DNA from 2 places in the Kineococcus rugosus genome. Region 1 is predicted to be linked to the other one. Evidence: predicted binding sites of a transcription regulator. Region 1 holds the regulator's gene; the other holds the start of a gene.
What was found. The regulator HrcA, encoded in region 1, represses chaperone genes, less so after heat shock. The targets are predictions, from matches to a motif close to GNTNGCACTCGGNNNNNCCGAGTGCNANC.
Positions count from the first base shown of each region.

Region 1 (15,012 bases):
CCCTCGAACCCGGCGCGTCGCTGGCCCTGGTCGGCCAGAGCGGGTCCGGGAAGTCGACCATCGCCAGGATGATCACCGGCATCGAGACCCCCACCGCCGGGTCCGTCCGGTTCGGCGACCTCGACGTCGGCCGGCTGAAGCGGCGCGAGCTGAAGCAGCTGCACCGGGACGTGCAGATGGTGTTCCAGGACCCCTACGCCGCGCTGAACCCGCTGCACACCGTCGAGTACGCCCTCACCCGCCCCGTCGTGAACCACACCGGGCTCACGGGGCGCGAGGCGACCCGGCGCGTCCACGAACTGCTGGAGACCGTGGGGCTCACCCCCACCCGGCAGTTCGCGCAGAAGCTGCCGCACCAGCTCTCCGGCGGGCAGCGGCAGCGGGTCGTCATCGCCCGCGCGCTGGCCTGCGAACCGCAGGTCATCGTCGCCGACGAACCCGTCTCGATGCTCGACGTGACGCTGCGCGCCGGGGTCCTGGCCCTGCTGGAGGACCTGCGGGCCCGCCTCGGCGTCTCCCTGCTCTACATCACCCACGACCTGCTCAGCGCCCGGCTCATCACCGACGACGTCCTCGTGCTGCACGCCGGCCGCGTCGTCGAGCGCGGCCCGACCGCGCAGGTCCTCCAGCACCCCACCGACCCGTACACGGTGTCCCTGCTCGACGCCGTCCCGAACCCCGCACGCACGCGATAGGAGCACCACCATGCGGACCTTCCCCGACGGGTTCCTCTTGGGGGCGGCCACCGCCGCCCACCAGGTCGAGGGCGGCAACGTCGGCAGCAACTGGTGGGTCCACGAGCACGACCCCGCCCTCGCCGCGGCGTGGGGGATCGTGGAACCGTCCGGGGACGCCGCCGACAGCTACCACCGCTACCGCGAGGACATCGCGCTGCTGGCCGGACTCGGGCTGAACTCCTACCGGTTCAGCGTCGAGTGGGCCCGGGTCGAACCCGAGCGCGGGTCGTTCTCGCGGGCCGCGGTCGACCACTACCGGCGGATGGTCGACACCTGCCGGGAGTTCGGCGTCGAACCCGTCGTGACGCTGCTGCACTTCACGGTGCCCCGCTGGTTCGAGCGCGACGGGTTCTGGCGGGCCGACGACGCCGCCGACCGGTTCGGCCGCTACGTCGAGGCCGCGCTGCCCGTCGTCCGCGACGTCGAGTGGGTCTGCACCGTCAACGAGCCGAACATCGCCGCGATGCTGGCCGGCGGCGAGGACGCCTCCAACCTCGTCGCGCACGGCCTGCCGAACCCCGACCTGCACGTCGCCGACCAGCTCCTGGCCGCCCACCGGCGCGCCCGCGACGTCCTCTCGCAGGTCCCGGGGGTGAAGTCGGGCTGGACGGTCGCGACCCAGGCCTTCACGAGCACCGGCGAACCCGGCGCCGACGAGCGGCTCGCCGAGTACGGCCACCCCCGCGACGACTGGTACCTGGAGGCCGCGAAGGGCGACGACTTCCTCGGGGTGCAGGCCTACACCCGCACCTTCGTCGGGCCCGGCGGCCCGCTGCCCGTGCGCGAGGACGTCGAGACGACCCTCACCGGGTGGGAGTTCTACCCGGCCGCCGCCGCCGACGGCCTGCGCTCGGCCTGGGAGCTCACCGGCGGCGTGCCGCTGCTGGTCACCGAGAACGGCATCGCGACCGCCGACGACACCCGGCGGGTCGCCTACACCCGGGCGGCGCTGGAGGGGGTCCACGACTGCCTGGCCGAGGGGATCGACGTACGGGGGTACCTGCACTGGAGCCTGCTGGACAACTACGAGTGGGCCTCGGGGTACCGACCCACGTTCGGGCTCGTGAGCTGGGACCGCGAGACGTTCGCCCGAACCCCCAAGCCCAGCGCCCGCTGGTACGGCGGGGTCGCCCGCGCCGGCGCGCTGCCCTGACCCCGCACCGGCGGGGAGGAGCAGCCCCCTCAAGCCGGGGCGGCGGGCGGTCGATCCCCCTGGTGTGCCCACGACCGGTCGCCGCGCCCTCGCCCGCTCCTGGCGCGACGCCCGGCTGCGCCGCAAGCTCGCCGCCCTGACCGGCGTCGCCCTGCTCGGCAGCACGGCGCTGGGCGCCGTCACGCTCGTCGCGCTGGACCGCACGGCGGCGGCCACGACGCGGCTGAACACCGCCAGCGCGGCCGTCCGGACCACCCTGGAAGCCGACATGGCCCACGACGCCCTGCGCGGCAACGTCCTGCAGGCGCTGCTGTTCCCCCGCGGGGAGCAGCACGCCGAGGCCGCCGCGGGCGCCGCGGGGGGGGCGGGGGGCGCGGGCCGCGGCCGCCGCGCGGGCCCGCCCGGCGGGCCCCGGCCGGCCCGCCCCCCCGCCGCCCCCGGCCCCACCCCGCAGCACGCCCACCGCCCCCCCCCCCCCGCCCCCCCCCCCCCCCCCCCCCCCCCCCCCCCCCCCCCCCCCCCCCCCCCCCCCTCGACCGCCTGCGCGAGGTCGGGGACGCCGGGCTCGGGCCCGACGTCGAGGCCGCCGTCGCGGCCGCCGCACCGGCCGTGGAGGACTACGCCCGCGCCGGGCGCGACCTCGTCGTGCTCGCCGGGACCGACCCCGCCGCCGCCCTCGCCGGGTACCCCGCCTTCCTGGAGCGGTTCTCGGCCGTCGAGGAGCTGCTGCCCGCCGTCGCCGACAGCGCCGCCCACCGCCTCGACGTGGAGGACCGGGCGGTGCGGGACACCCGCGCGCGCGGGACCGTGCTGGTCGTGGCCGTGCTGGCCGCGACCGCGCTGCTGGTCCTGCTGGTGGCCCGGTGGGTGGGCGGCAGCGTCGTGCGACCGCTGACCGCGCTCGCGGGGGTCGCCGCCGCGCTGCGCGGGGGGGACCTCACCGCCCGGTCGGGGCTGGACGCCGAGGACGAGGTGGGGCGCACCGGTCAGGCGCTCGACGAGGCGCTCGACAGCCTGCGCGGGCTCGTGGGCGCCATCTCCACCACCGCCGGCCGGCTCGAGACCGCCGGGGACCGGCTGACCGCGTCCTCGGCCGAGATCGCCACCGCCACCGAGCGCTCCGAGCACCTGGCGGCCTCCGCCGCGCAGGAGGCCCAGCGGGTGTCCCTGACCGCCGCCGGGATGGCCGGGACCGGGGAGCAGGTGGTCACGGCGATCGCGGAGATCACCCGCAGCACGGGCGCCTCGCACGAGGTCGCCGCCGAGGCCGTCGGCATCGCCGAGGCCACGAACGCCCTGATGGCCCGGCTGGGTGCCTCCAGCGGCGAGATCGGCCAGGTCGTCGGCGTCATCGCGGGCATCGCCGCGCAGACGAACCTGCTGGCCCTCAACGCGACCATCGAGGCCGCCCGGGCCGGTGAGGCCGGCCGCGGGTTCGCCGTCGTGGCCGGCGAGGTGAAGCAGCTCGCGCGGGAGACCGCGACCGCGACCGAGGGCATCGCCCGGACCGTGGCGGCCCTGCAGGCCGACAGCTCCGGCGCGATCTCCTCCCTGGAGGCGATCGCGGAGGTCATCGGGCGCATGTCGCAGCTGCAGGCCACCATCGGGGCGGCCACCGAGCAGCAGCGCGCCGCCAGCGACGAGAACGTCCGCCAGGTCTCGACGGTCGCCGCCTCGACCCGCAGCTCCGCCGAGGACCTGTCCACGTTGTCGCGGAGCGTGGCGCTCACCGCCGACCGCGGCCGCGACACCGGGCTGGCGGCCGGGGAGGTCGCCGCGCTGACGTCCGACCTGCGCGCCGCCGTGAGCCGCTTCCGCATCTGAGCCCGCCCCACCGCGGCCGCGGTGGGGGAGCCCGTCAGCGGAACCGGCGCAGCCGCAGGGAGTTGGTGACGACGAACACCGACGAGAACGCCATCGCGGCCGAGGCGACCACCGGGTTCAGCAGCCCCGCCGCCGCCACCGGCAGCGCGGCGACGTTGTAGGCGAAGGCCCAGAACAGGTTCCCGCGGATCGTCGACAGCGTCCGGCGGGACAGGCGCACCGCGTCCACGGCGGCGCCCAGGTCGGCGCGCACCAGGGTGAGGTCACCGGCCTCGATGGCCGCGTCGGCGCCCGAGCCCATCGCGATGCCGAGGTCGGCGGTGGCCAGGGCCGCGGCGTCGTTCACGCCGTCGCCGACGACCGCGACCACCCGGCCCCGCTGCTGCAGCGCGGCGACGTGGGCGACCTTGTCCTCGGGGTGGACCCCGGCCACGACGTCGTCGATCCCGACGACGGCGGCCACGGCCCGCGCGGTGCGCTCGTTGTCCCCGGTCAGCAGGACCGGGTGCAGGCCCAGGCGCCGGAACCCCTCGACGGCGGCGGCGCTGCCGGCGCGCACGGTGTCGGCGACGGCCAGCACCCCCAGCGGGCGGTCGGCGGCGACGAGGACGGCGGTGCGGCCGGCGGACTCGTTCTGCCGCAACGCCTCCTCCAGCTCGGGGGGCAGGTCCAGCCCGATCCAGGAGGGGCGCCCGGCCCGCAGCGGCACGCCGTCGACGACACCGCTGATCCCCACCCCGGGCACCGCGGTGACGTCGGTGACCGGCGGCAGCGGACCGCGCTCGCGGGCGGCCGCGGCGACCGCGCGGCCGACGGGGTGCTCGGAGGCGTCCTCCAGGGCGCCGGCCCGCCGCAGCAGGTCGTCCGCGTCGACGCCGGGGGCGGGGACCACGGCGACCAGGGACATCCGCCCGGTGGTCACCGTCCCGGTCTTGTCCAGGACGACGGTGTCGACGCGCCGGGTCGACTCCAGCGCCTCGGGCCCCTTGACGAGGATGCCGAGCTGCGCGCCGCGGCCGGTCCCGACGAGCAGCGCCGTCGGGGTGGCCAGGCCCAGCGCGCAGGGGCAGGCGATGACGAGGACGGCGACGGCGACGGTCAGCGCCTCCGGCGCGGGGGTGCCGGCCAGCAGCCAGCCGACGAACGTGGCCAGCGCCCCGACGAGCACGACGGGCACGAAGACCCCCGAGACGCGGTCGGCGAGCCGTTGCGCCGCGGCCTTGCCCGACTGCGCCCGCTCGACCGCCCGGCCGATGCGGGCCAGCTGGGTGTCGGCGCCGACGCGGGTCGCGCGCACGACGAGCCGGCCCCCGGCGTTGACGGTGCCGCCCACGACGGCGTCCCCGGCGCCCACCTCCACCGGCACGGACTCGCCGGTGAGCAGGCTCTGGTCGACGGCGGAGGTGCCCTCGCGGACGGTGCCGTCGGTGGCGACGGTCTCCCCGGGGCGGACCACGAAGTCGTCCCCGGCGCGCAGGTCGGCGACCGGGACGCGCACCTCGGCGCCGGCGCGCAGCACCGCGACGTCCTTGGCGCCCAGGGCCAGCAGCGCCCGCAGCGCCGCTCCCGACCGGCGCCGCGCGCGGGCCTCCAGGTACCGCCCGGCCAGGACGAAGACGGTCACGACGGCCGCGACCTCGAGGTACAGCTCGTCCCCGGTCGAGCCGAGCAGGGAGAACCCCATGTGCGTCCCGGGCATCCCGGCGTCGCCGAGGAACAGCGAGGCCGCGGACGTCAGGTACGCCGCGACGACGCCCAGGCTGACGAGGGTGTCCATCGTCGCCGCGCCGTGGCGGGCGCCCACGACGGCGGCGCGGTGGAACGGCCAGGCCCCCCAGACGACGACGGGGGAGGTCAGCGCGAACGCCAGCCACTGCCAGTTCGCGAACTGCAGGACCGGGACCATCGACAGCAGCAGCACGGGCAGCCCGAGGGCGGCCGTGACCGCGAGCCGGTGGCCGAGCTCGGCGGTGACCGGGTCCTCCTGCGGCGCAGCGGGTGCGGGGTCCGCCGCGGGGAGCGTGGCGGTGTACCCGGTCTTCTCCACCACGGCGATGGCCTCGGCGACGCCGGTGCCCGCGGGCAGCCGGACGGTGGCCTTCTCGGTGGCGTAGTTCACGCTCGCCTCGACGCCGGGCATCCGGTTGAGCTTCTTCTCGACGCGGTTGGCGCACGAGGCGCAGGTCATGCCGCCGATGAGGAGCTCGACGGAACCGCTGGTGGTGACCACGTCAGTCCACCGGGTCGTAGCCGGCCTCGTCGACCGCGGCCGCGACGGCGGAGCGGTCGAGCGGGGACGCGCTGGTGATCGTGAGGGTGGAGGTGCCGCCGGCGACGAGGTCGACGTGGACCGACTCGACGCCCGGCAGGGCCGAGACCTCCTCGGTCACCGCCGCCACGCAGTGGCCGCAGGTCATCCCGGACACGCCGAACCGGTTCATCACGACCTCACCAACCGCGCGATCGCCGCGCTCGCTTCCTTGATCTTCTCGTCGGCCACGGTCCCGCCCTCGGCGGCCGCGTGCGCCACGCAGTGCCCGAGGTGGTCGTCCAGCAGGGACAGGGCGACCGCCTGCAGGGCCTTGGTGGCGGCGGAGACCTGGGTCAGGACGTCGATGCAGTACGCGTCCTCCTCGACCATCCGCTGCAGGCCGCGCACCTGGCCCTCGACGCGGCGCAGCCGCTTGAGGACCTCCGTCTTCTCCCCGGCGTACCCGGGTGCGTGCTCCATGCCTCCTTGATACCCCCCTGGGGTGTGTCGTGCAACCCCTACCCCCTAGGGGTACCCGGGCAGGGAGTCCCAGGGGCGACACTGGGGGGGTGCCCAGCACCCTGCCCGACGGCGAGACCGCCCCCACCGACGGATCCCTGCCCCCGCACGCCCTCGACGGTGCGGCCGGGCGCACCTTCGGCGTCTACCTGCACGTCCCGTTCTGCGCGGTGCGCTGCGGCTACTGCGACTTCAACACCTACACCGCCACCGAGCTCGGCGGCGGCGGCTCCCAGGCGGCCTACGCCTCGACGGCCGCGGCCGAGGTGCGGATGGCCGCCGGCGTCCTCGGCGACGCCGCCCGCCCGGCCGCGACGGTGTTCTTCGGCGGCGGCACGCCCACGCTGCTGCCCGCCGAGGACCTCGCCACCATGCTCACCGCGGTGCGCGAGGAGTTCGGGCTCGCCCCCGGCGCCGAGGTCACCACCGAGGCCAACCCCGACTCGGTGACCCCCCAGGGCCTGCTCCGGCTGCGGGAGGCCGGTTTCACCCGGGTCTCCTTCGGGATGCAGTCCGCCGTCCCGCACGTCCTGGCCGTCCTGGAACGCACCCACGACCCCGCCCGCGTCCCCCTGGCCGTCCGCTGGGCCCGCGAGGCCGGGCTCGACGTCAGCCTCGACCTCATCTACGGCACCCCCGGGGAGTCCCCGGACGACCTGCGCCGCAGCCTGGACGCCGCGCTCGACTGCGCCCCCGACCACGTCTCGGCCTACGCGCTCATCGTCGAGGAGGGCACGAAGCTGGCCGGCCAGATGCGCCGCGGGCAGGTCCCCGAACCCTCCGACGACGACGAGGCCGACAAGTACGAGATCGTCGACGACACCCTCGCCGCCGCCGGGTTCGCCTGGTACGAGGTGAGCAACTGGGCCCGCGAACCCCGGTTCGCCTGCGCCCACAACCTCGCCTACTGGCGCGGCGGCGACTGGTGGGGGATCGGGCCCGGCGCGCACAGCCACGTCGGCGGGGTGCGGTGGTGGAACGTCAAGCACCCCACCGCCTACGCCGGCCGGATCGGCGCCGGGCAGTCCCCGGCCCACGCCCGCGAGCAGCTCGGCGCCGACGACCGCCGCGTCGAGGACGTCCTGCTGCGCTCGCGGCTGGCGGAGGGGTTCGACCCCGCCTGGTGGGACGTGCGCCCCCAGACGGCGCAGCTCCTGCTCGACGGGCTGCTGGAACCGGCCCCCGGCGGCCGGGTCGCCCTCACGCGGCGGGGCCGGCTGCTGGCCGACGCCGTGGTGCGCCGGCTGCTCGACTGAAGCACGCCGGCCCCGCCCGGTGGGGTCCGTCTCAGCAGGACGCGACGCGCTCCCAGCCGCCGTCGACCGCGCGCAGCGACACGCTGCTGTAGCTGCTCACCAGGCCCAGGTCGTCGCGGCTGCCGCGCGCGTAGGCGCGGCCGAACACGCTGACGGCGCGGTCGGCGGCGACGTGCGCGCGGGTGCTGTCCCGCACGCACGTGCCCGCCCCCGGGTCCGTCGGGTCCGGGTCCGGGGTCGGGGTCGGGGTCCCGCCGGCGCGGACGAGGCCCGCCGCGAACTGCGCACCGGCGGTCGCCGACCCGTTCGAGACGTAGCTGAGGTGACCGCCCGTGCCCGTCTTCGGGGCGCTGCCGCAGACGGTGTCGCTGCTGTTGCAGTAGTCCTTCGACTTCGGCCCGTACGTCGGGCTGGCCGTGGCGATCGTGCGCCCGCTCAGCCCCAGCGGGTTGCCGAACACGACCACGGCCGCCACCCGCCCGGCGAGCCCGGCCGGGACGGGGGTGCCGCTGGTGGTCCCCGTGCGGATGCCGAGGGCGATGTCGGTGACCGTGGCCCCCTGGGAGTACCCGCCGAGGACGAAGCGGGTCCCCGGGCACTGCGCCGCGACCGAGCTCACGTGCGCGCTCATGGCGCTGGCCCCGGGACCGGCGCTGGTCTGCGACGAGTTCGCGGCGTAGTCGACGGCGTGGGAGCCGACGCTCCGGTCGGACAGCTGGCTGGTCAGGGCCCGCACGAACGGGCCGCCGACGATGCCCAGGCCCGGCGCCTCACCCGTGCCGCGGGCGAAGACGACCTCGACGTCGGAGCAGGTCGCGGCCGCCGCGGGGGCGGCGGTGGCCACCAGCCCGGCGCCGGCGACGGCGGCGGTGAGGGAGGCGGACGCGCAGAGGCGGCGCAGCAGGGGGGAGCGGCGCAGGGGGGTACGGAGCACGGTGGGTCCTTCGCGTCGTCGACCGCGGTGGTCGGGGGTGGGGTCCGGGTGCGCCCTCACGGGAACCGCACGGACGGGGCACAGGATGCCCCGGGGGCCCGGTGGCGGCAAGGGCCCGCGCGGCCGTCCCGTAGCGTGCGGGGATGGACCTCGGACTGAGCCTGGGCTACCTCACCGGACCCGTCGGGCCCGCCGCGGCCCGGGCCCTGGAGCTGACCCGCGCCGCCGAGGACGCCGGGTTCGCCTCCGCCTGGGTCGCCGAGGCGTACGGCACCGACGCCGTGAGCGTCCTGGGCTGGCTCGCCGGGCGGACCACCCGCATCGGGCTCGGCTCGGCCGTCCTGCAGGTCCCCGCGCGGGCCGCGGCCTCCACGGCCATGACGGCGGCCACCCTCGACGGGCTGTCCGGGGGCCGGTTCCGGCTCGGGCTGGGCGTCTCGGGCCCGCAGGTCGCCGAGGGCTGGTACGGCCAGCCCTTCGCCCACCCCCTGGCCCGGACCCGCGAGTACGTCGCGGTGGTCCGCCGGCTGCTGGCCCGCGAGGACTCGCGGTTCGAGGGCACCCACCTGCGGCTGCCGCTGCCCGGCGGCCCGGGCGTGCCCCTCAAGCTCATGCAGCCCGCCCCGCGGCCCGACCTGCCGATCCACCTGGCCGCCGTGGGCCCGCGCAACGTGGAGCTGGCCGGGGAGATCGCCGACGGCTGGCTGCCCTCGTTCCTGGTCCCGGAGAACTGCGCGGAGTCGTTCGACCGGCTGCGCGCCGGGTTCGCGCGCCGCACCCGGCCGGTGCAGGGGTTCGAGGTGACGGCCTCGGTGCCGTTCGTGCTGACGGGCGCGACGGGGGAGGAGCGTGCCCGCGCGGAGCTGCCGGTGCGCCGGCTCATCGCCCTGTACGTCGGCGGCATGGGCTCGCGGGAGCAGAACTTCTACGCCGACCTCGGCCGCCGCCTCGGGTTCGCCGACGCCGTCGACGCCGTGCAGGACCTCTACCTCGCCGGGCGCAAGGACGACGCCGTGCAGGCCGTCCCGGCGGGCCTGGTGGAGGCGACGAGCCTGGTGGGCCCGGTGGCGCATGTGCGGTCCCGGCTGGACGACTACGCCCGGGCCGGGGTCAGCACCGTCGCGCTGGTCCCCCTGGGGGTCGACCCCACCGGGGACCTGCGCGCGGTGAGCGCCTGAGACCGCCCGCGCCTCAGCGCACCAGCCGGAAGATCAGCGGGTAGCGGTAGGCGCGGCCCTGGTTCGCCGCGACCGCCGCGAGGATCGCGAAGACCAGCGCGACGATGCCGGGCACCACCATGAGGCCGTACGACAGCCCGAAGGTGAACAGCGCCAGGACCGAGCAGACGACGAACAGCACCACCTCGTAGACGATCAGCGAGATCGTCATGTTCAGCGCCTCGGCCGTGTGCCCGCGCACGAACCCGCTGCGGTCCTTGAAGACCAGGAACAGGATCAGCGGCCCCAGGAACGGCAGGGTCAGGAAGCTCGCGGCGATCGCGGACAGGTGCCCGAACATCCCCCACATCCGTTCGTCCGACGGCGACATCGGGACCGGGGCGTAGGGCTGCTGCGGCGGCATCGGGGGCTGGGTCACGACTCCGATCCTGACCGTTCCCTCAGCGGTCCGCCAGGTCGGCGGTCACGAAGTCGACGAGTTCCTCCACCCGGCCCAGCAGCGCCGGCTCCAGGTCGGCGTACGTGCGCACCGTCCCCAGGATGCGCTTCCAGCCGTGTGCGACGTCGGCCTGGGTGGCGTGCGGCCAGCCCAGCTCGGCGAGGATCCCGTGCTTCCAGTCCCGCCCGCGCGGGATCGTCGGCCACGCCGTCCAGCCCAGCCGCTGCGGGCGGACCGACTGCCACACGTCGACGAACGGGTGCCCCACCACCAGGACGTGCGGGCTGCGCGCGACACCCGCGACGATCCGCGACTCCTTCGACCCCGGCACGAGGTGGTCGACGAGGACGCCGATGCGCCGCCCCGGCCCGGGCCCGAAGGAGCGGATCGCGGCGTCGAGGTCGTCGACGCCGTCGAGCATCTCCACCACGACGCCCTCGACGCGCAGGTCGTCGCCCCACACCTTCTCGACGAGCTCGGCGTCGTGGCGGCCCTCCACGAGCAGGCGCGAGGCGCGCGCGGTGCGGGCGGGGGCGCCGGCGACGGCCACCGACCCGCTGGCGGTGCGGGTGGGCCGGGCCGGGCCCGCGGCCCGCGGCGCCACGAGCCGCACCGGCTGCCCGTCCACCCAGAACCCCGGCCCCAGCGGGAACGTGCGGGTGCGGCCCCTGGCGTCCTCCAGGACGACGACGTGCACCCCGCCGCTCTTCTCCACCCGCACGACCGCGCCGACCCAGCCGGTGTCGACGTCCTCCACGACCAGGCCGCGCACGGCGGGCTCGTCGCGGTGGGTGGGCTTCGGGCGGCTGCGGGCGTGCGGGTCGGCCGAGAGCACGTCGGCGCCGTACCGGTCGTCGTAGCGGGTCACGGGGGAACGCTAACCAGGCCCGGGCGGCCGGCGGGGGAGGCGCGACCGGTGCCCGAGCGCCTAGACTTGGCACTCGCGCGCGTGGAGTGCCAGACGCGCGGGGGGCGCAGCACCGGCTGCCGGAGCAGGGAGGGACGGATGAGCGACGACCGCAGGCTCGCGGTGTTGCGGGCCATCGTCGAGGACTACGTCTCCAGCCACGAGCCCGTCGGCTCCAAGACCCTCGTGGAGCGCCACGCCCTCGGCGTCTCGCCCGCCACCATCCGCAACGACATGGCCGTGCTGGAGGACGAGGGCTACATCACCCAGCCCCACACCAGCGCCGGGCGCATCCCCACCGACAAGGGCTACCGCCTGTTCGTGGACCGCCTCGCCAACGTCAAGCCGATGTCGGCGGCCGAGAAGCGCGCCATCGAGACGTTCCTGCACGGCGCCGACGACCTCGACGACGTCGTCGACCGCACCGTCCGGCTGCTGGCCCAGATCACCCGGCAGGCCGCCGTCGTGCAGTACCCCTCGCTGAGCCGGGCGACCGTCCGCCACGTCGAGCTCGTCGGCGTCGGCGGCCGCAGCGCGCTGCTGGTCCTCATCACCGACTCCGGCCGCGTCGAGCAGCGCGTCCTGGACATCCGCTCGGCCACCGACGCCGACGACCTGGCCGTCGCGCTGGCGACCCTGCGCACGCGGATCAACGCCGCCGTCGGCGGCAAGCGGCTGCGCGAGGCCCGCGAGGGGCTGACCGACCTGGTCCAGCAGACCCCGCAGCCGGACATGGCGGTCGCCGCCGAGGTCGCCGCGGCGCTGGGGGACTGCCTCAGCGCCTCCCTGGAGGAGCGCGTGGTCATCGCCGGCACCGCGAACCTCGTCAAGGGCGCCGACCTGTCCACCTCCCTCGGCAACGTCCTGGAGGCCCTGGAGGAGCACGTCGTGCTGCTGCGGCTGGTGCAGGAGCTCGCCGAGGAGGAGGACGGCGACCGCGGCGGCCTCACCGTCCGGATCGGTGCGGAGAACCTGCACCTGGGCCTGGACGGCACCTCCGTGGTGACCAGCGGGTACGGCAGCCAGGCGGTCGTGGCCCGGCTCGGCGTCCTCGGCCCGACCAGGATGGACTACCCGACGACGATGGCCGCGGTGCGTGCGGTGTCACGCTACGTCTCGCGGATCCTCGCGCAGTGATCTTCGCAGTGCCCAGAACCGACAGGAGAGACCCCACCTCGTGAGCGACTACTACGACGTCCTCGGCGTCTCCAAGGACGCCTCCACGGAGGACATCAAGCGCGCGTACCGCAAGCTCGCGCGCAAGTTGCACCCCGACGTGAACCCCGAGGCGGGGGAGCAGTTCAAGGAGGTCTCCCAGGCCTACGAGACGCTGTCCAACCCCGAGAAGCGCTCCGCCTACGACCGCGGCGGCGCCGGGGTCGGCGGCCCCGGCGGCGGGTTCGGCGCCGGGTTCGGGTTCTCCGACATCATGGACGCCTTCTTCGGCCAGGGCGGCGGCGGCCGCGGCGGCGGGCCCGCCAGCCGCACCCAGCGCGGTCAGGACGCGCTCATCCGCGTCGACGTCGACCTCGCCGAGGCCGCCTTCGGCGGCGAGCGGTCCATCCAGGTCGACACCGCGATCCTGTGCCCCACCTGCAAGGGGTCCTGCTGCCAGCCCGGCACGAGCCCGGCGACGTGCGACATCTGCCACGGGCAGGGCTCGGTGCAGCGGGTCGTGCGCTCGCTGCTGGGCCAGGTCATGACGACGCAGGCGTGCCCCACCTGCCGCGGCTTCGGCACCGTCCTGCCCTCGCCGTGCCTGGAGTGCTCCGGGGAGGGCCGCGTCCGCGCCCGCCGCCCGATGACCATCCGCATCCCCGCCGGCGTCGACACCGGCACCCGGATCCAGCTCGCCTCCCAGGGCGAGGTCGGCACCGCCGGCGGCCCGCCCGGTGACCTCTACGTCGAGATCCACGAACGCCCGCACCCGGTGTTCTCCCGCTCCGGGGACGACCTGCTGTGCACCCTGCAGGTGCCCATGACGGCGGCCGCGCTCGGCGCGACGATCCCGCTGGAGACCCTCGACGGCGCCGAGGAGGTCGACGTCCGCCCCGGGGCGCAGGCCGGTGAGGTCGTCACCCTCAAGCAGAAGGGCGCCGAGCACCTGCGCGCCCAGGGCCGCGGCGACCTCCTGGTCACCCTGGAGGTCGTGACCCCCCGCGACCTCGACGAGGAGCAGGAGGAGCTGCTGCGCCGGCTCGCCGAGCTGCGCGGCGAGGTGCGCCCGTCCGGGAAGCTGTCCGAGACCCACCAGGGGGTGTTCTCGAAGCTGCGGGACCGGTTGTCCGGGCGCTGACCGGCGCCCGGCTCAGCCGCGCATCCCCGCCAGGAAGCCGCTGATCTGGCTGCGCAGCTCCTCGGCCAGCTGCGACAGGCCGGTGGTGTCCTGCGCCGAGGCCCAGGACGCGGACCCGTCGACGGCGGTGCGGACCCCGTCGACGAGGCCGTTCATCTCCCCGATCGTGCTGCCGATCCCGGTGATGGCGCGCACGGCGTCCTGGGCGTTCTGGCGGATGCTGTCCACGCGCTGGCTGACCTGCTCGGTGGCGCGCCCGGACTGGTCGGCCAGCTCCTTGACCTCGGCGGCGACGACGGCGAAGCCCTTGCCGGCCTCCCCGGCGCGGGCCGCCTCGATCGTCGCGTTCAGCGCCAGCAGCCGCGTCTGGTCCGCGATCGCGTTGATGACCGAGACGACCTGCTGGATCTCGCGGGAGGCCTCGGTGAGCGCCTGCATGGTCAGCGCCGCCTGGTCGGCCTCCTCGCTGGCCGCGCCGGCCGCGGTCGCCAGGCCCTGCGCGGACGCGCTGAGCTCGGTGGAGGCGGTGGCCAGCTGCTCGGACACGCCGAGCACCCCGGTCTCGAACTCGTCGGCCAGGGCCAGGCGGGTCGTGCGGGCCCCCTCGACGGCGGCGCTGCCCGCCTGCATCGTGGTGCGCCCGGAGTTGATGGCGGTGGCCGAGTGGCGGAACGCCCCGCCCAGGCCCCCCAGCAGCAGCCGGCGGTGGAACCGCCCCTCGGCGGCGGCGGTGAGGACCTCCCCGGCCTCGCGCACGAAGGCGTCGGAGACGTCCAGGGACCGGTTGACCGAGTTCGCCAGCCGCGCCAGCTCCGGCACCGCCTCCGACCCCGGCACCCCGGCGACGCGGGCCTCGAGGTCACCGGCGGCGGCCTGGTCGCAGACGTCGGCGACCTGGCGGACCAGCTCGCGGTACAGGGCCACCTCGTCGGCGGGCGACGGCCCGCCGCGACCGCTGAACAGCTTCACGATCAGACCTCCTCGGGGACGATGGACCAGACGAACTCCTCGTAGGAGACGCCGCGCTCGGCGAGCAGCTGCGCCAGCAGGGCGCTGGAGGCCTCCACGGCCGCCCGGCCGCCGCTGTGGCGGCGCTCCTCGGCCAGCAGCCGGTCGTAGAGCGCGCTCGCGGCGCGCACCCCCTCCGGGTGCGGCCGACGGCGGTTGGAGTGGTACCCGACGATCCGCCCGGAGCGGTCCAGGCTGGGGGTGATGTGGGCCAGGACCCAGTAGTTCGCGCCGTCGGCGGCGAGGTTGTTCACGTAGGCGAACAGCTCCCGGCCGCTGGAGACGGTGTCCCACAGCAGCTTGAAGACGGCCTTGGGCATGTCGGGGTGCCGGATGAGGTTGTGCGGCTGCCCGATCACCTCGTGGCGCTCGAAGGCGCCGACGCGCAGGAAGACGTCGTTGGCGTAGGTGATGATCCCGCGCGGGTCGGTCTTGGACACGATCAGCTCGTCGGCGGAGAAGGTCCGCTCCTGCCCGGTGGGCCGCACGGGGGCTCGTCGCTCCCGGCCC
Region 1 is NZ_JBJLSJ010000003.1:59,130-74,141, reverse strand. Features, by position in the region: gene ACRYM6_RS02410 (ABC transporter ATP-binding protein) at 1-695, shown strand, start outside; gene ACRYM6_RS02405 (glycoside hydrolase family 1 protein) at 706-1,890, shown strand; gene ACRYM6_RS02400 (methyl-accepting chemotaxis protein) at 2,500-3,714, shown strand; gene ACRYM6_RS02395 (heavy metal translocating P-type ATPase) at 3,749-5,902, opposite strand; gene ACRYM6_RS02390 (heavy-metal-associated domain-containing protein) at 5,946-6,155, opposite strand; gene ACRYM6_RS02385 (metal-sensitive transcriptional regulator) at 6,155-6,445, opposite strand; gene hemW (radical SAM family heme chaperone HemW) at 6,535-7,740, shown strand; gene ACRYM6_RS02375 (cutinase family protein) at 7,772-8,674, opposite strand; gene ACRYM6_RS02370 (LLM class F420-dependent oxidoreductase) at 8,818-9,852, shown strand; gene ACRYM6_RS02365 (DUF4870 domain-containing protein) at 9,866-10,270, opposite strand; gene ACRYM6_RS02360 (DUF3097 domain-containing protein) at 10,293-11,159, opposite strand; gene hrcA (heat-inducible transcriptional repressor HrcA) at 11,298-12,335, shown strand; gene dnaJ (molecular chaperone DnaJ) at 12,376-13,494, shown strand; gene ACRYM6_RS02345 (methyl-accepting chemotaxis protein) at 13,507-14,124, opposite strand; gene ACRYM6_RS02340 (PAS domain-containing protein) at 14,466-15,012, opposite strand, start outside.

Region 2 (15,012 bases), on a different contig from region 1:
GTTCAGCGCGGTGCCGGACCACCGGCGAACGGGGTGACGGAGGTCACCGAAGATCGTGAACAAGTTTCCCGCAGGGGCTTGAACAACTTCTGGCGCGGTTGTAGCTTCAAGCCAGTCAGCAAGATCCCCCCTCCCCCAGGAGCGCACCATGGCCGAGATCTCCCGCCTCCCCGGACCCGTCGCCGACGTCTGGGAGTGGCAGCTCGAAGGGTCCTGCCGCCAGGCGGACCCGAACCTCTTCTTCCACCCCGAGGGTGAGCGCGGGCCCGCCCGCCGCAACCGCGACGCCGCCGCGCAGGCCATCTGCGGCGGCTGCCCCGTGCTGCAGATGTGCCGCAAGCACGCCCTGAAGGTCCGCGAGCCCTACGGCGTGTGGGGCGGCATGACCGAGGACGACCGCGAGGCGATCTACGCGACCGAGCGCCGCCGCGGGATGCGCGTCGCCAGCTGACCCCCGCTCCACCCCGTGCGCGGTGTGGTGCGGTGCACGGACGACGGAAGGGCCCGGTCCCCTCGGGGGGACCGGGCCCTTCGTCGTGCGGTGGGGGAGGTCAGTGGCCGTGGCCGTGACCGTGGCCCGCGGCGGCGGGCTCCTCCTCCTTCTTGTCCACGACGAGGGTGTCGGTGGTCAGGACCATCGACGCGATCGACGCGGCGTTGCGCAGCGCGGAACGGGTGACCTTGACCGGGTCGAGGACCCCGCCGGCCAGCAGGTCGACGTACTCGCCGGTCGCGGCGTTCAGGCCGTTGCCCGGCTCCAGGGAGCGGACCTTCTCGACCACGACGTAGCCCTCGAGGCCCGCGTTCTCGGCGATCCAGCGCAGCGGCTCGGAGGCCGCCTTGCGGACGAGGGCGACACCGGTCGCCTCGTCGCCGGTCTTGCCCAGGTTGTCCTCGAGCACGGAGACGGCGTGCACCAGGGCCGAGCCGCCGCCGGCGACGATGCCCTCCTCGATCGCGGCGCGCGTCGCGGAGACGGCGTCCTCGATGCGGTGCTTCTTCTCCTTGAGCTCGACCTCGGTGTGCGCGCCGACCTTGATGACGACGACACCGCCGGACAGCTTCGCGAGGCGCTCCTGGAGCTTCTCGCGGTCCCAGTCGGAGTCGGTGCGCTCGACCTCGGCCTTGATCTGGGCGACGCGGCCGGCGATGTCGTCGGCCGAGCCGGCGCCGTCGACGATCGTGGTGTCGTCCTTGGTGACCGTGATGCGGCGGGCGGTGCCCAGCGCGTCCAGGTCGATCTGGTCGAGCTTGAGGCCGACCTCCTCGGCGACGACCTGCGCGCCGGTGAGGGTGGCGATGTCCTGCAGGATCGCCTTGCGGCGGTCGCCGAAGCCGGGGGCCTTCACCGCGACGGCGTTGAAGGTGCCGCGGATCTTGTTCACGACCAGGGTCGACAGCGCCTCGCCGTCGACGTCCTCGGCGATGATCAGCAGCGGCTTGGAGACCTTGAGGACCTTCTCCAGCAGCGGCAGCAGGTCCTGGACGGTGGAGATCTTGCCCTGGTGGACCAGGACGTACGCGTCCTCGAGGACCGCTTCCTGACGCTCGGCGTCGGTCACGAAGTACGGCGAGATGTAGCCCTTGTCGAACTGCATCCCCTCGGTGAAGTCCAGCTCGAGGGCGGTCGTGGAGGACTCCTCGACCGTGATGACGCCGTCCTTGCCGACCTTGTCGAACGCGTCGGCGAGCAGCTCGCCGACGGTGGAGTCCTGGGCCGAGATCGTCGCGACGTGGGCGATGTCGCCCTTGCCGTCGACGTCGCGGGCCAGCGACAGGAGCTTGTCGTTGACGGCCTCGACGGCCGCGTCGATGCCGCGCTTGAGGCCGGAGGGGGCCGCGCCGGCCGCGACGTTGCGCAGGCCTTCCTTGACGAGGGCCTGGGCCAGGACGGTCGCGGTGGTGGTGCCGTCACCGGCGACGTCGTTCGTCTTGGTGGCGACCTCCTTCGCGAGCTGGGCGCCGAGGTTCTCGTACGGGTCCTCGAGCTCGACCTCGCGGGCGATGGTGACGCCGTCGTTCGTGATCGTCGGCGCACCCCACTTCTTGTCGATGACGACGTTGCGGCCCTTGGGGCCGAGGGTCACCTTGACGGCGTTGGCGAGGGCGTCGACACCGCGCTCGAGGGACTTGCGGGCGCTGTCGTCGAACGAGAGCTGCTTGGCCATGTCTTCTTCCTTCCCGGGACTGGGGGCGGAACGAGGGACGCCCCGGGCACCCGGTGTTCGGGCGCCCGGGGCGTCAGGACCTCGTGCCGCTTACTTGGCGACCTTGGCGAGGACGTCGCGCGCCGAGAGGATCAGCAGCTCGTCGCCGCCGTACTTCACCTCGGTGCCGCCGTACTTGGAGTAGATGACCTTGTCGCCGACGGCGACGTCGACCGGCACGCGGTTGCCGTTGTCGTCCACGCGACCCGGGCCCACGGCCAGGACCTCGCCCTCCTGGGGCTTCTCCTTGGCGGTGTCCGGGATGACGAGACCGGAAGCGGTCGTCTGCTCCGCGTCGAGCGGCTTGACGACGATGCGGTCCTCGAGCGGAGTGATGGAGACCGACACTGGTGCGGCCCTCCCCTTCTGCTTCAGCGAACGTGGCGTACGGGACGGTCGGTGGGGTGGGGAGCGGACGCACGTCGTCGCGGGTGCCGTTCGGCCGCTGCCCCGTTGGCACTCCCCCGTGAGGAGTGCCACCGACGCTGCGCGCGACGTTAGCACTCACGACCGGCGAGTGCCAGGTCCGGGGCCCTCCTGGCAGCATCCACCGGGTGAACACCGAGGACGTCCAGGCCCTGCGGTCCCCCGCCGGCCGTTCCCTGCTCGCCGAGCTGGCCGGCACCGCCGCCGAGGACCCCGTCGCCCTCGCCGCCCGGCTGCGCCGCACCGGGCACGACCCGGCGCTCGCCGCCCTGGCCACCACCCAGGTGCGGCTGCGGGAACGGGCCGCCGCGAAGTTCGGCCCCCGCGCCCACGAGCTGCTGCTCACCGCGGCCGGCGCCGAGCAGGCCACCCGCGCCGTCGTCGCCGCCGAGCACGCCCGGCGGTTCGCGGCCGCCGGCGTGACCCGGGTCGCCGACCTCGGCTGCGGCGTCGGGGCCGACTCCCTGGCCTTCCTCGACGCCGGCCTGGACGTCCTGCCCGTCGACGCCGACCCGGTCACCGCGGCCGTCGCCGCCCACAACCTCGGGGTGCCGGTGCGCTGCGAGGACGTGCGCGGCGGGGTCGTCGACGAGCTGGCGCCCACCGACGGCGCCTGGTTCGACCCGGCGCGGCGCACCTCCGGCGGGCGGCGCGTCTTCGACCCCGAGGCCACCTCCCCGCCCCTGTCGTTCGTGCTGGCCACCGCGGCGCGGGTCCCGGCCACCGGCGCCAAGCTCGCCCCCGGCCTGCCGCACGACCTCGTGCCGCCCGGCGCCGAGGCGCAGTGGACGTCCGTGGACGGCGACGTCGTCGAGTGCGCCCTGTGGTGCGGCCCGCTGGCCCGGCCCGGCACCGGCCGCAGCGCCCGGGTGGTCCGGGGCTCCACCGCCCTGGAGCTGGACGACACCGACCTGCCCGTGGCGGCCGTCGGGGACGTCGGGGAGTACCTGCACGAACCGGACGGGGCCGTCATCCGCGCCGGGCTCGTGGGCCGCGTTGCGCACGACCTCGGCGGCCGGCTGGTCGACGAGACGATCGCCTACGTCACGACCGACCACGCGGCCACGTCGGGCTTCACCCGCTCGTTCCGGGTCCTGGAGGTCGCGCCGTTCGGCCTGAAGGCGCTGCGCGCGCGGCTGCGGGCCCTGGACGTCGGCGCGCTGACGGTGAAGAAGCGCGGGACGGCCGTCGACCCCGACCAGCTGCGGAAGCAGCTCGCGCTCAAGGGGTCCCGCCCGGCGACGATCGTGCTGACCCGGGTGCGGGGCAGGCAGAGCGTGCTGGTCGTCGACCCCGTCAGCTGAGGCGCGCCCGCAGCACCAGCGCGTCGATGTCGTCGGGCTGGTAGTACCGGGCGCGGCGGGCGATCTGCTCGAACCCCTCGCTGCGGTACAGGTGCTGCGCGGGCTCGTTGTCGGCGCGGACCTCCAGCAGCAGGTGCCTCGCCCCGGCCGCGACCGCCTCGGCCCGCAGCGCCCGCAGCAGCTCCCGCCCCGTCCCCCGGCCCTGCCGGTCGCGGGCCACGCCGACGGTCTGCACGTCGGCCTCGGCGCCGTTGACCGCGATCCCGCCGTACCCGACGACCCGCCCGTCCTCCACGGCGACCAGGAAGCGCCGGTTGGGGCGGGCCAGCTCACCCCAGAACGACTCCGGGGACCACGCGGTGGCGTCGAACAGGTCCGCCTCCAGGGCGTGCACGTCGGCCAGGTCCCACCAGCGCATCTCCCGCAGCTCCACCCGCGCGAGGGTACGGGCCGCCGCTAGGCCGTGACGCGCTTGCGCGCCCCCGGCTCGGTGGCGTCCGGGCGCCGCAGGTACAGCGGCTCCGGCGGCAGCAGGCCCAGCCCCCCGCGCCCGGCGAGCGCGTCCACCGCCAGCTGCGCCAGCGCCCCGCCGTCCACGACGAGGGGCCCGCGCTCGGCGCCCAGGACGTCGGGGTACAGCCGGGTGCCCGACCCGACGACCGGCACGTCGGCCCGGACGTCCGCGGGAGCCCCGACGTCCGGGCCCGCGGTCCGCCGCACCCCCTCGGCGGTGGCGACGTAGCGGGCGGTGTGGACCTCCCGGCGGCGGGCGTCGGTGGCGACGAGGAACTCCCCGTCCAGCCCGCCGGCGGCGGCCTGGGCCGCGAGCGCGTCGAGCGAGCAGACGCCGTGCACGCGCGCGCCCCACGCCAGCGCCAGCGAGCGCGCGGTGACGATGCCGACCCGCAGCCCCGTGTACGGGCCCGGGCCGACCCCCACGGCGACGTCGGTGACGTCGGTGCGCTCGCGGCCGGCGTCGGCCAGCACCGCGGCGATCGTGGGGACGAGGACCTCGTTGTGGCTGCGGGCCGTCCCGGCGCGGGCGGACCGCAGGACCCGCTCGCCGTCGTGGAGGGCGACCGCCACCCCGTCGGTCGCGGTGTCGAGGGCGAGGAGCAGCACGCGGGGATCGTACGCGCGCGGGCGCCGCCGTCAGGCCCGCGGGTGGGTGGCCCGGCGGGCGAACCGCACGGACGCGGCGAACACCGCCGGGGCGTCCCGGTCGCTGGTCAGCTCGTGGAAGCTGTTGGCGTACACCACTTCCGACACCTCCGTCGAGGACACCCCGGCCAGCACGAGGCGGGAGGACAGCGCGGGCACGACGTGGTCGACGCGCGAGCGCAGCAGCAGCAGCGGCTGGTGCACGAGCGCCAGGTCGCGCCGCACGTCCCGCCAGCCGGCGGTCTGGGACACCAGCGCCCGCAGCGGCGTCCGGTCGTAGGCCAGCACCGAGGCGGTGGGGTCGGACAGGTCCCCCGCGATCGCCGGCCACCCCGGCAGCAGCCGGCCCAGCGTCCACACCGCGCCGGCCCGCCACGGGTCGAGCGCGACGGCGGGGTTGGCCAGCACGAGGGCGTGGACGCGGTCGGGGTGCAGCTGCGCCAGCCGCAGCGCCAGCGCACCGCCCATGGAGATCCCCGCGACGAGCACCACCTCGTGCTCCAGCCGGCCCAGCGCCGCCTCGACCGCGGACAGCCAGTCGGCCCAGGTGCTGCGGTTGCAGTCGGCCACGGTCGTGCCGTGCCCGGGCAGCAGCGGCACCTCCACGTCGAACCCGGCGGCGTGGAACTCCTCGGCCCAGCCGGCCACGCTCAGCGGGGTCGCGGTGAAGCCGTGCACGACCAGGACCGCGGCGCGCGGGCGGTCGCGGTGGCGGCGGGAGAAGCCCCGCACCCGCTCGTCGGTCGAGCGCTGCGCGAGGTTCACCGCAGCTCGACCCCCGCCCAGCGCTCGCCGACGCCCCGCAGCCGCGCGCGCCGGGGCTCGACGGGCGCGTCGCCCTCGACGTCGACGGCGCCGTGCGGGCGCAGCAGCTCGATCTCCAGGCGGTCCCCGGCGAGGTCCTCGACGAGGCCGCGGCCCCACTCGACGACCGTGACGGCCTCGGCCGCCGAGGTGTCCAGGTCCAGGTCGTCGACCTCGGCCAGCGACCCGAGCCGGTAGGCGTCCACGTGCACCAGCGGCGGCCCGCCCACCAGGGACGGGTGCTCGCGGGCGATGACGAACGTGGGCGAGGTGACGGGCCCGCGGACCCCCAGGCCCTCGGCCAGGCCCCGGGTGAACGTCGTCTTGCCCGCCCCGAGGTCACCGGCCAGGACGAGGAGGTCCCCGGCCCGCAGGAGCGCCCCGAGGCGGCGCCCGAACGCGGCCGTCTCCTCCGGGGTGCGCAGCTCCAGCTCGGTCACCGGGCCCTCCGTCCCCGGGTGCGCCGCGCCAGCGGGACGACGACCTCCTGCACGGTCCCGGCCACCGGGGCCCGGCGCGACAGCAACCGCTCCAGCCGCGCGGTCACCACCGACGGGTGCTCCAGCATCAGCAGGTGCCCGGCCCCCCGCACCAGGACGTGCTCGGCGCCGGGGATCGCCTCGGCGATCTCGCGGCCGTGCGCGGCGGGGGTCATGAGGTCGCGCTCGGCGGTCAGCACCAGGACGGGCCGGCCGGCCAGCCCGGCGAGCGCCTCGCGCTCGTCGAGGGTGCTGAACGCGGGCAGCAGGTCGGCGATGACGTCCACGGGGGTCTGCGCCATCATCCGCGCCGACAGGCGCAGCAGCTCCGGCGCGACGGGGCCGGCGAAGTTCCAGTGCCGCACCAGGAGCTGCTCCAGGTCCGCGCCCGCGCGCCGACTGCGCTCGAGGACGTCGTAGCGGTGCCCGGCGCGTTCGAGGGCCAGCTCGGCCCAGCGCACCAGGTGGTGCCCCAGCATCGGCAGGCCGTGGTCGACGGCGGCCATCCCGCCCGCGCTGGTGGCCATCAGGGCGACGGCCGACACCCGGGGCAGCAGGTCCGGGCGGCGGGCGGCGAGCTCCATGACGGTCATGCCGCCCAGGGAGTGCCCCACCAGGACCACCGGCCCGGTGGGCGCGACGGCGTCGATCACCTGGCCGAGGTCGTCGGCGAGCCGGGCGACGCTGACCGGGCCGGCGGGGCCGCGCCCGGAGCGGCCGTGGCCGCGCTGGTCGGGGAGGACGAGGCGGTACCGGCCGCGCAGGGCGAGCCGCTGGAAGTGCCAGCAGTCGCTGGACAGGGCGTACCCGTGGCAGAGCACGACGGTCGGGGCGCCGGAGCCGTGGGCGGGGCCGACCGGGTCCACGTCGACGTGCAGCCGCGCGCCGTCGTCGGTGACGACCTCGACGGGTTCACCGGTCAGCGGGTGCAGCTCCTCGCGCCGCGCGCCGGGCGCGTGCCGGCGCGCCCGCAGCGACGGCCTCACGCGCACGCCCCCACCCGCTGCGGCGCGGCGGGCCCGCGCGCGGCGTGCTCCCGGTAGGCGCGCGGCACCCGGGCCCCGATGCGGGTGACGACCTCCCAGGAGATCGTCCCGGCGGCGGCGGCCCAGTCGTCGGCCGTCGCCTCCCCGTGCCGGCCGGGGCCGAACACGACCGCGACGTCGCCGGGGGCGGCGTCGTCGTCGCCGAGGTCGACGACCAGCTGGTCCATGCAGACGCGGCCGGCGATGCGCCGCCGGGTCCCCCCGACGAGCACCTCCCCGGAGCGCTCGCCGTCCCAGGACGCGTGCCGCGGCACCCCGTCGCCGTAGCCGACGGGCACCAGGCCGAGGGTCGTGGCGGCCGGGACGGTGTACGTCAGGCCGTAGGAGACGCCCGCCCCGGCCGGGACCCGGCGCACGTGCGCGAGCCGGGCCAGCAGCGTCATCGCCGGTTCCAGCCCCAGCTGCGCGCCCGTGGCGCGCTCGGGGGCGGGGCTGAGCCCGTAGACGGCGAGCCCGGCGCGGACCAGGTCGTAGCGGGCGGCGGGCACGAAGAACGCCGCCGCGGAGTTCGCGTGGTGCCGCAGGCCCGGGTCGACCCCGTGCTCGCGGGCGGTCGCCAGCGCGGCCTCGAAGGCCGCCAGCTGCGCCGGGACGGACGGGTCGGCGGGCACGTCGGCGCTGGCGAAGTGCGCCCACGTCCCGCGCACGCGCAGGTCACCGGCCGCGACGTGCCCGGCGACGGCGTCGAGCAGCGCGGGCCACTGCTCCGGGGACGCCCCGCCGCGCGACATCCCGGTGTCGACCTCCAGGTGCACGTCGGCGCGGCGACCGGCGGCGCGGGCGGCCGCGGCGACGGCCTCCACCGCCCAGACCGCGGCGACGGACAGGTCGACCCCGGCCCGCACGGCGGGGACCAGGTCGGCGCCGGGGGTGAGGATCCAGGCCAGGACGTCCGCGTCCACCCCGGCGGCGCGCAGCGCGAGCGCCTCGTGGACGTGCGCGACCCCCAGCCAGGTCGCCCCGCCCGCGAGCGCCGCCCGGGCCACCGGGACCAGGCCGTGGCCGTAGGCGTCGGCCTTCACCACGGCCATCACCTCGGCCGGGCCGACGGCGGCGCGGACGGCCCCGACGTTGCGCGCGACCGCCCCCAGGTCGACGAGGGCCACCGCGGGCGCACCGTCCGGGACGTCCGCCGCCAGGTCGTCCACGGGGTCGGGCGGGACGTCGAGGGGTACACCGGGTCGTGGATGCACTCCTCGACGGTACCCGGCCCCGCCTCAGCGCCCGGGCCGGTCCCACCCCGGCAGGCCGGTCAGGGCCGCCGGCACGGCGTCGGCGACGTCGAGGGCCGCCAGGGGCCCGCCCGCGGACGCGAGCTCGGCGGCCCGGCCGTGCAGGACGGCGGCGTCGGCGGCCACCACGGCCGGGTCGTCACCGGGCCGGGAGGCCAGGGCCGCGCCCAGGATCCCCGCCAGGACGTCGCCCGCCCCGGCGGTGGACAGCCAGGCGGGGGCCGCGGCGGCCGTCAGCACCCGGTCCCCGACCACGGTGGTGACGGTGCCCTTGACCAGGACGGTGGCACCGGTCCGCTCGTGCGCGCGGCGCGCGAACGTCAGCGGGTCGGCCTCCACCGCGGCCCGGTCCACGCCCAGCAGCCGGGCCAGCTCCCCGGCGTGCGGGGTCAGCACGTGCTGCGGGCCCAGCGCGTCCGGCAGACCGGCCAGGGCGCCGGCGTCGACGACGGCCGGTTCGCCGGAGGCCAGCGCGTCGCGGACCCGGGCCTGCTGCTCGGGGTCGTCCGGGGAGACGCCCGGGCCCAGGACCCACGCCTGCACCCGGCCCGGCCCGGCGACGGCCTCGGGCCGGCGCTGCCGGACCAGCTCGGTGGGGTGGTCCGGGCCGAGGTAGCGGACCATGCCGGCGCCGGCGCGGACGGCGGCCTCCACGGCCAGGACCGCGGCGCCGGTGTAGTCCGGCCCGCCGGCCACGACGCCGACGACGCCGCGGGAGTACTTGTCGTCCGCGGGCCGGGCGCGGCGCCAGCGGGCGGCGACGTCGGCGGGCTCGACCCGCTCCACGGCGGGCGCGGGCAGCTCGCCCAGCCCGATGTCGGCCACGAGCAGCCGGCCGCAGAACCCGGCGGCCGGGCCGAGCAGGTGGGCGGGCCGGGCGGTGCCGAACGTCACGGTCACGTCGGCGGCCGCCACCTCGCCGGTGACGGCGCCGGAGTCGGCGTCCAGGCCCGACGGCAGGTCCACGGCCACGACGACGGGCCCGGTCAGCGCGGACAGCCCCTCGAGGGCCGGCCGCAGGCCGCCGCGACCGCCGAGGCCGGCGATGCCGTCCAGGACGAGGTCGGCGGCGGCGCAGACCGCCTCGTCCCCCGGTACCCAGGGCCGCGACCGCACCCCGGCGCGACCGGCGGCGGCCAGGGCCCCGGGGTGCGCGCGGTCGGCGGTCAGCAGCGCGGTGACCGCCGCGCCGCGCCGGGCCAGCCGGGCGGCCGCCAGCAGCGCGTCACCGCCGTTGTCGCCGGACCCGGCCAGGACGACGACCGAGCGGCCCGCGACCCCGGCGGTGGTGTCCCGCAGCAGGTCGGCGCACACCACGTCGAGGGCAGCGGCGGCGCGGTCCATCAGCGTCCCCGGCGCCAGGCCCGCCAGCGCGGCCCGCTCGGCCGCGCGGACGTCCTGCGCGCGGTGCGCGCCGATCACTTGCCCTCCGCGACCACCATGGCGGTGGCGATGCCGGCGTCGTGCGACAGGGACAGGTGGAAGGTGCCCACGCCCATCTCCTTGGCGATCTTCTTGGCGCTGCCCTTGACGACGATCTGCGGGCGGTGCCCGTCCTCGCGCTCGACGACGACGTCGCGCCACACCAGCCCCACGGGCGCGCCGAGGGACTTCGCGACGGCCTCCTTGGCCGCGAACCGGGCCGCGAGCGACTCCGGCGGCAGCCCGCGCTCACCGTCCCCGAAGAGCCGTTCGAGCAGCAGCGGCGTGCGCTCGACCTGTCGCCTGAAACGGGCGACGTCGACGACGTCGATCCCGATGCCGATGATCATCCGTGCACCCCTCCACGCCTCCGACCTCCGCCGGCGTCACGCTCCCACGAGGGCCCGCGACGCCCGACGGCGGGGGGTCGGCCACGATCACGCGGGGGTGCTCACTCCACGGTGACGGACTTCGCCAGGTTCCGGGGCTGGTCGACGTCGAGCCCCTTGGCGGTGGCCAGCTCGCAGGCGAACACCTGCAGCGGCACGACGGCCAGCAGCGGCGACAGCAGCGTCGAGGTCCGCGGGATGCGGATCACGACGTCGGCGAACGGCTCGACCGCGGTGTCGCCCTGCTCGGCGATCACCAGGGTCCGGGCCCCGCGGGCGCGGACCTCCTGGATGTTGGAGACGACCTTGGAGTGCAGCGAGTCGCGCCCGCGCGGGCTGGGGACGACGACGAACACCGGCTGGCCGGGTTCGACGAGCGCGATGGGGCCGTGCTTGAGCTCCCCGGCCGCGAAACCCTCGGCGTGGATGTAGGCGAGCTCCTTCAGCTTCAGCGCCCCCTCCATCGCGACCGGGTACCCGACGTGCCGGCCCAGGAACAGCACCGAGCGGGTGTCGGCCATGTAGCGGGCGATCTCGCGGACCTGCTCCAGGCCGTCGAGGACCTGCCGCACCTGCCCGGGGATCTCGTGCAGCTGGGCCAGGACCTCCCCGACCTCGTCGGCGAACTTGTTCCCGCGCAGCTGGGCCAGGTACAGCCCCAGCAGGTAGCAGGCGGTGATCTGGGCCAGGAACGCCTTCGTCGACGCGACGGCGATCTCCGGACCGGCGTGGGTGTAGAGGACGGCGTCGGACTCGCGCGGGATCGTCGACCCGTTGGTGTTGCAGATCGCCAGGACCTTCGCGCCCTGCTCGCGGGCGTGCCGCACCGCCATGATCGTGTCCATCGTCTCCCCGGACTGGGAGATGGCGACGACGAGCGTGCGCTCGGACACGACGGGGTCGCGGTAGCGGAACTCGTGGGCGAGCTCGACCTCGACGGGGATGCGGCACCAGTGCTCGACGGCGTACTTCGCGACCTGCCCCGCGTACGCGGCCGTCCCGCAGGCGATGACGACGATCTTGTCGATGCTGCGCAGTTCCGCCTCGGGGATCTTCATCTCGTCCAGCTGCAACCGGCCGGCCGCGTCGACCCGGCCCAGCAGCGTGTCGGCGATGGCCTGCGGCTGGTCGTGGATCTCCTTGGCCATGAACGAGGGGTACCCGCCCTTCTCGGCGGCCGCGGCGTCCCAGTCCACGTGGAACCGGCGGCCCTCCACGGGCGTGCCGTCGAAACCGGTGACGGCGACCGAGGTCGGGGTGATCGTCACGACCTGGTCCTGACCCAGTTCCAGGGCCTCGCGGGTGGACCCGATGAACGCCGCGACGTCCGAGCCCAGGTAGTTCGCGCCGTCGCCGAGCCCCACGACCAGCGGGGAGTTGCGGCGCGCGCCGACGATGGTGTCGGGCGCGTCGGCGTGCACGGCGAGCAGCGTGAACGCGCCCTCCAGCCGCAGGCAGACCGCGCGCATGGCCTCGGTGAGGTCCCCGCCGGCCCCGCCGTCGCCGTCGTACGCGCGCGCCAGCAGGTGCGCGACGACCTCGGTGTCGGTCTCGCTGGTGAACTCGACCCCGGTCGCGACCAGCTCGGCGCGCAGCGTCGCGAAGTTCTCCACGATGCCGTTGTGGATGACGGCGACCCGGCCGCCGACCCCCACGTGCGGGTGCGCGTTGGCGTCGGTGGGGCCGCCGTGGGTGGCCCAGCGGGTGTGGCCGATGGCCGTGGCCGTCGCCGGCAGCGGGTCGGCGCCCAGGACCTCGACGAGGTTGGCGAGCTTGCCCGCCTTCTTGCGGGTCTGCACGCCCTCGGGCGTGACGGCGGCGATCCCGGCCGAGTCGTACCCCCGGTACTCCAGCCGCCGCAGGCCCTCCAGGACCACCTCGGTGCCCTGCTGGGCAGCCCCCACGTACCCGACGATTCCGCACATGGGATCGAGGGTACGGTCCCGTCCCGGCGCGCGGCCCCGGCCTCGCCGGGGCGTCGCCCGCCGGGGCCACCGGGTAGCCTCTCGCCGGTGAGCTCGGGTGCGTCGGCGTCGCTGTCCTCGGTAGCGGCGGGGTCGGCGAGCACCCCCACCCCGTACGTGGTGCTCGACCGGGCGCACTGGAGCGCCCTGCGCGCCAGCACCCCGCTGACCCTGACGGCCGAGGACGTCGCCCGGCTGCGCGGCCTCGGCGACCGCGTCGACCTGCGGGAGGTCGAGGAGGTGTACCTGCCGCTGTCGCGGCTGCTGACCCTGTACGACCGGTCCGCCGGGTCGCTGCACGCGGCGACCTCCACGTTCCTCGGGGAGGACGTGCAGCGCACCCCCTTCGTCATCGGCATCGCCGGGTCCGTCGCCGTCGGCAAGTCCACCACCGCCCGCGTCCTGCGCGAACTGCTGTCGCACTGGCCCGAGACCCCCCGGGTCGAACTGGTCACGACGGACGGTTTCCTGATGCCGAACGCCGAGCTGGAACGGCGCGGCATCCTGCACCGCAAGGGGTTCCCCGAGAGCTACGACCGGCGCGCGCTGCTGCGGTTCCTGGCCGCGGTGAAGTCCGGCGTCCCCGAGGTGCGGGCGCCGGTCTACTCCCACCTCGTCTACGACATCGTCCCGGACGAGCACATCGTGGTCCGCTCCCCCGACGTGCTCATCGTCGAGGGGCTGAACGTCCTGCAACCGGCGCGGGTCCGCGCCGACGGGACCCAGGGCGTCGCGGTCAGCGACTACTTCGACTTCTCCCTGTACGTCGACGCCCGCAGCGAGGACGTGCGGAACTGGTACGTGCACCGGTTCCTGGAACTGCGCCGCACGGCGTTCTCGAAACCCGAGTCGTACTTCCACCGCTACGCCGCCCTCACCGACGAGGAGGCCGTCGCGCGGGCCGGGCGGATCTGGAACGACATCAACGGCCCGAACCTGGCCGAGAACGTGCTGCCGACGCGCGGCCGGGCGACCTGCGTCCTGCAGAAGGGCGCCGACCACTCGGTGCGTCAGGTGCGGTTGCGCAAGGTCTGACCGGTCCTCACAGCGCCAGGCGGACGCGCACCACGTCGGCGAGCCGGTCGGCGACGGCCTGCGCCTGCTCCTGGTGGGCGGCCTCGACCATGACCCGCACGAGCGGTTCGGTGCCGCTGGGGCGCAGCAGCACCCGGCCGGTCGCGCCGAGCTCGGCCTCGGCCCCGGCCACGGCGGCGAGCAGGTCGTCGTCGCAGCCCGCGCGGGACTTGTCGACCCCGCGGACGTTGACCAGGACCTGCGGCAGCCGCTGCACGACGCCGGCCAGGTCGGCCAGGGAGCGGCCCGTCTCGGCCATCCGGGCCATCAGGTGCAGCCCCGTCAGGACGCCGTCGCCGGTGCGGGCGTGCGCCGGGAGCACCACGTGCCCGCTCTGCTCGCCGCCGATGCTCCACCGCCCGGCGTTGAGGGCCTCCAGCACGTACCGGTCGCCGACGGCCGTCTCGACCACGGTGACGCCCTCGCGCTGCATGGCGAGCTTGAGGCCGAGGTTGCTCATGACGGTCGCGACGAGCGTGTCCTCCACGAGCTGCCCGCGGTCGCGCAGGGCCAGGGCCAGGACGGCCATGATCTGGTCGCCGTCGACGTCGTTCCCCGCCGCGTCCACCGCCAGGCACCGGTCGGCGTCCCCGTCGTGGGCCAGGCCCAGGTCGGCGCCGTGCGCGACGACGGCCGCCCGGACCGGGCCCAGGTGGGTGGAACCCACGCCGTCGTTGATGTTCAGCCCGTCGGGGGCGGCGGCCAGGACGGTGACCCGGGCCCCGGCCTCGCGCAGCACCCGCGGCGAGAGGGCGCTCGCCGCGCCGTGGGCGCAGTCGACGACGACGTGCAGCCCCGCCAGGGACGACGGCCCGCCGGGCAGCGTCGACAGCAGGTGGTCGGCGTAGGCGTCCTGGGCGTCCTGCTCCACGTCGGGACCGGCGTGGACCCGCCCGACCCCCGCCCCCGTGGGGCGGCGCGCCGTGCCGGAGCGGTACGCGGCCTCGATGCGGTCCTCGACGTCGTCGGGCAGCTTCGTGCCGCCGCGGGCGAAGATCTTCAGCCCGTTGTCCGGCATGGCGTTGTGGGACGCGGAGAGCATCACGCCGAAGTCGGCCCCGGAGGTGTCGACCAGGTGCGCCAGCGCGGGGGTCGGGACGACGCCGACGTCCAGCACGTCGACCCCGGAGGCGGCCAGCCCGGCGACCACGGCCGCGGACAGGAACTCCCCCGAGGCGCGCGGGTCGCGGGCCACCATCGCCCGCGGCCGGGCCTGGCCGGTGTCGTCGACGAGGACGGTGGCCGCGGCCACCGCCAGCCCCATCGCCGTCTCGGCGGTCAGGTCGACGTTCGCCAGCCCCCGCACCCCGTCGGTCCCGAAGAGCCGCCCCACGTTCGTCCCCTTCCCCACTCGGCCGGTCCCGGCCCCAGACGACACGACGGCCCCGGGAGACTCCCGGGGCCGTCGTGACGGTACTCGCTGACAGGCGCTGGATCAGCGCTTGCTGAACTGCGGCGCCTTGCGGGCCTTCTTCAGACCGGCCTTCTTGCGCTCGATGACGCG
Region 2 is NZ_JBJLSJ010000014.1:75,569-90,580, forward strand. Features, by position in the region: gene ACRYM6_RS10090 (WhiB family transcriptional regulator) at 149-451, shown strand; gene groL (chaperonin GroEL) at 552-2,168, opposite strand; gene groES (co-chaperone GroES) at 2,259-2,555, opposite strand; gene ACRYM6_RS10105 (class I SAM-dependent methyltransferase) at 2,762-3,937, shown strand; gene rimI (ribosomal protein S18-alanine N-acetyltransferase) at 3,930-4,370, opposite strand; gene tsaB (tRNA (adenosine(37)-N6)-threonylcarbamoyltransferase complex dimerization subunit type 1 TsaB) at 4,394-5,059, opposite strand; gene ACRYM6_RS10120 (alpha/beta hydrolase) at 5,090-5,863, opposite strand; gene tsaE (tRNA (adenosine(37)-N6)-threonylcarbamoyltransferase complex ATPase subunit type 1 TsaE) at 5,860-6,342, opposite strand; gene ACRYM6_RS10130 (alpha/beta fold hydrolase) at 6,339-7,367, opposite strand; gene alr (alanine racemase) at 7,364-8,620, opposite strand; gene ACRYM6_RS10140 (bifunctional ADP-dependent NAD(P)H-hydrate dehydratase/NAD(P)H-hydrate epimerase) at 8,645-10,081, opposite strand; gene ACRYM6_RS10145 (holo-ACP synthase) at 10,078-10,431, opposite strand; gene glmS (glutamine--fructose-6-phosphate transaminase (isomerizing)) at 10,533-12,395, opposite strand; gene coaA (type I pantothenate kinase) at 12,483-13,469, shown strand; gene glmM (phosphoglucosamine mutase) at 13,477-14,841, opposite strand; gene rpsI (30S ribosomal protein S9) at 14,944-15,012, opposite strand, start outside.
Region 2: the regulator HrcA is predicted to act here: its motif matches at 2,704-2,732, upstream of groES (co-chaperone GroES).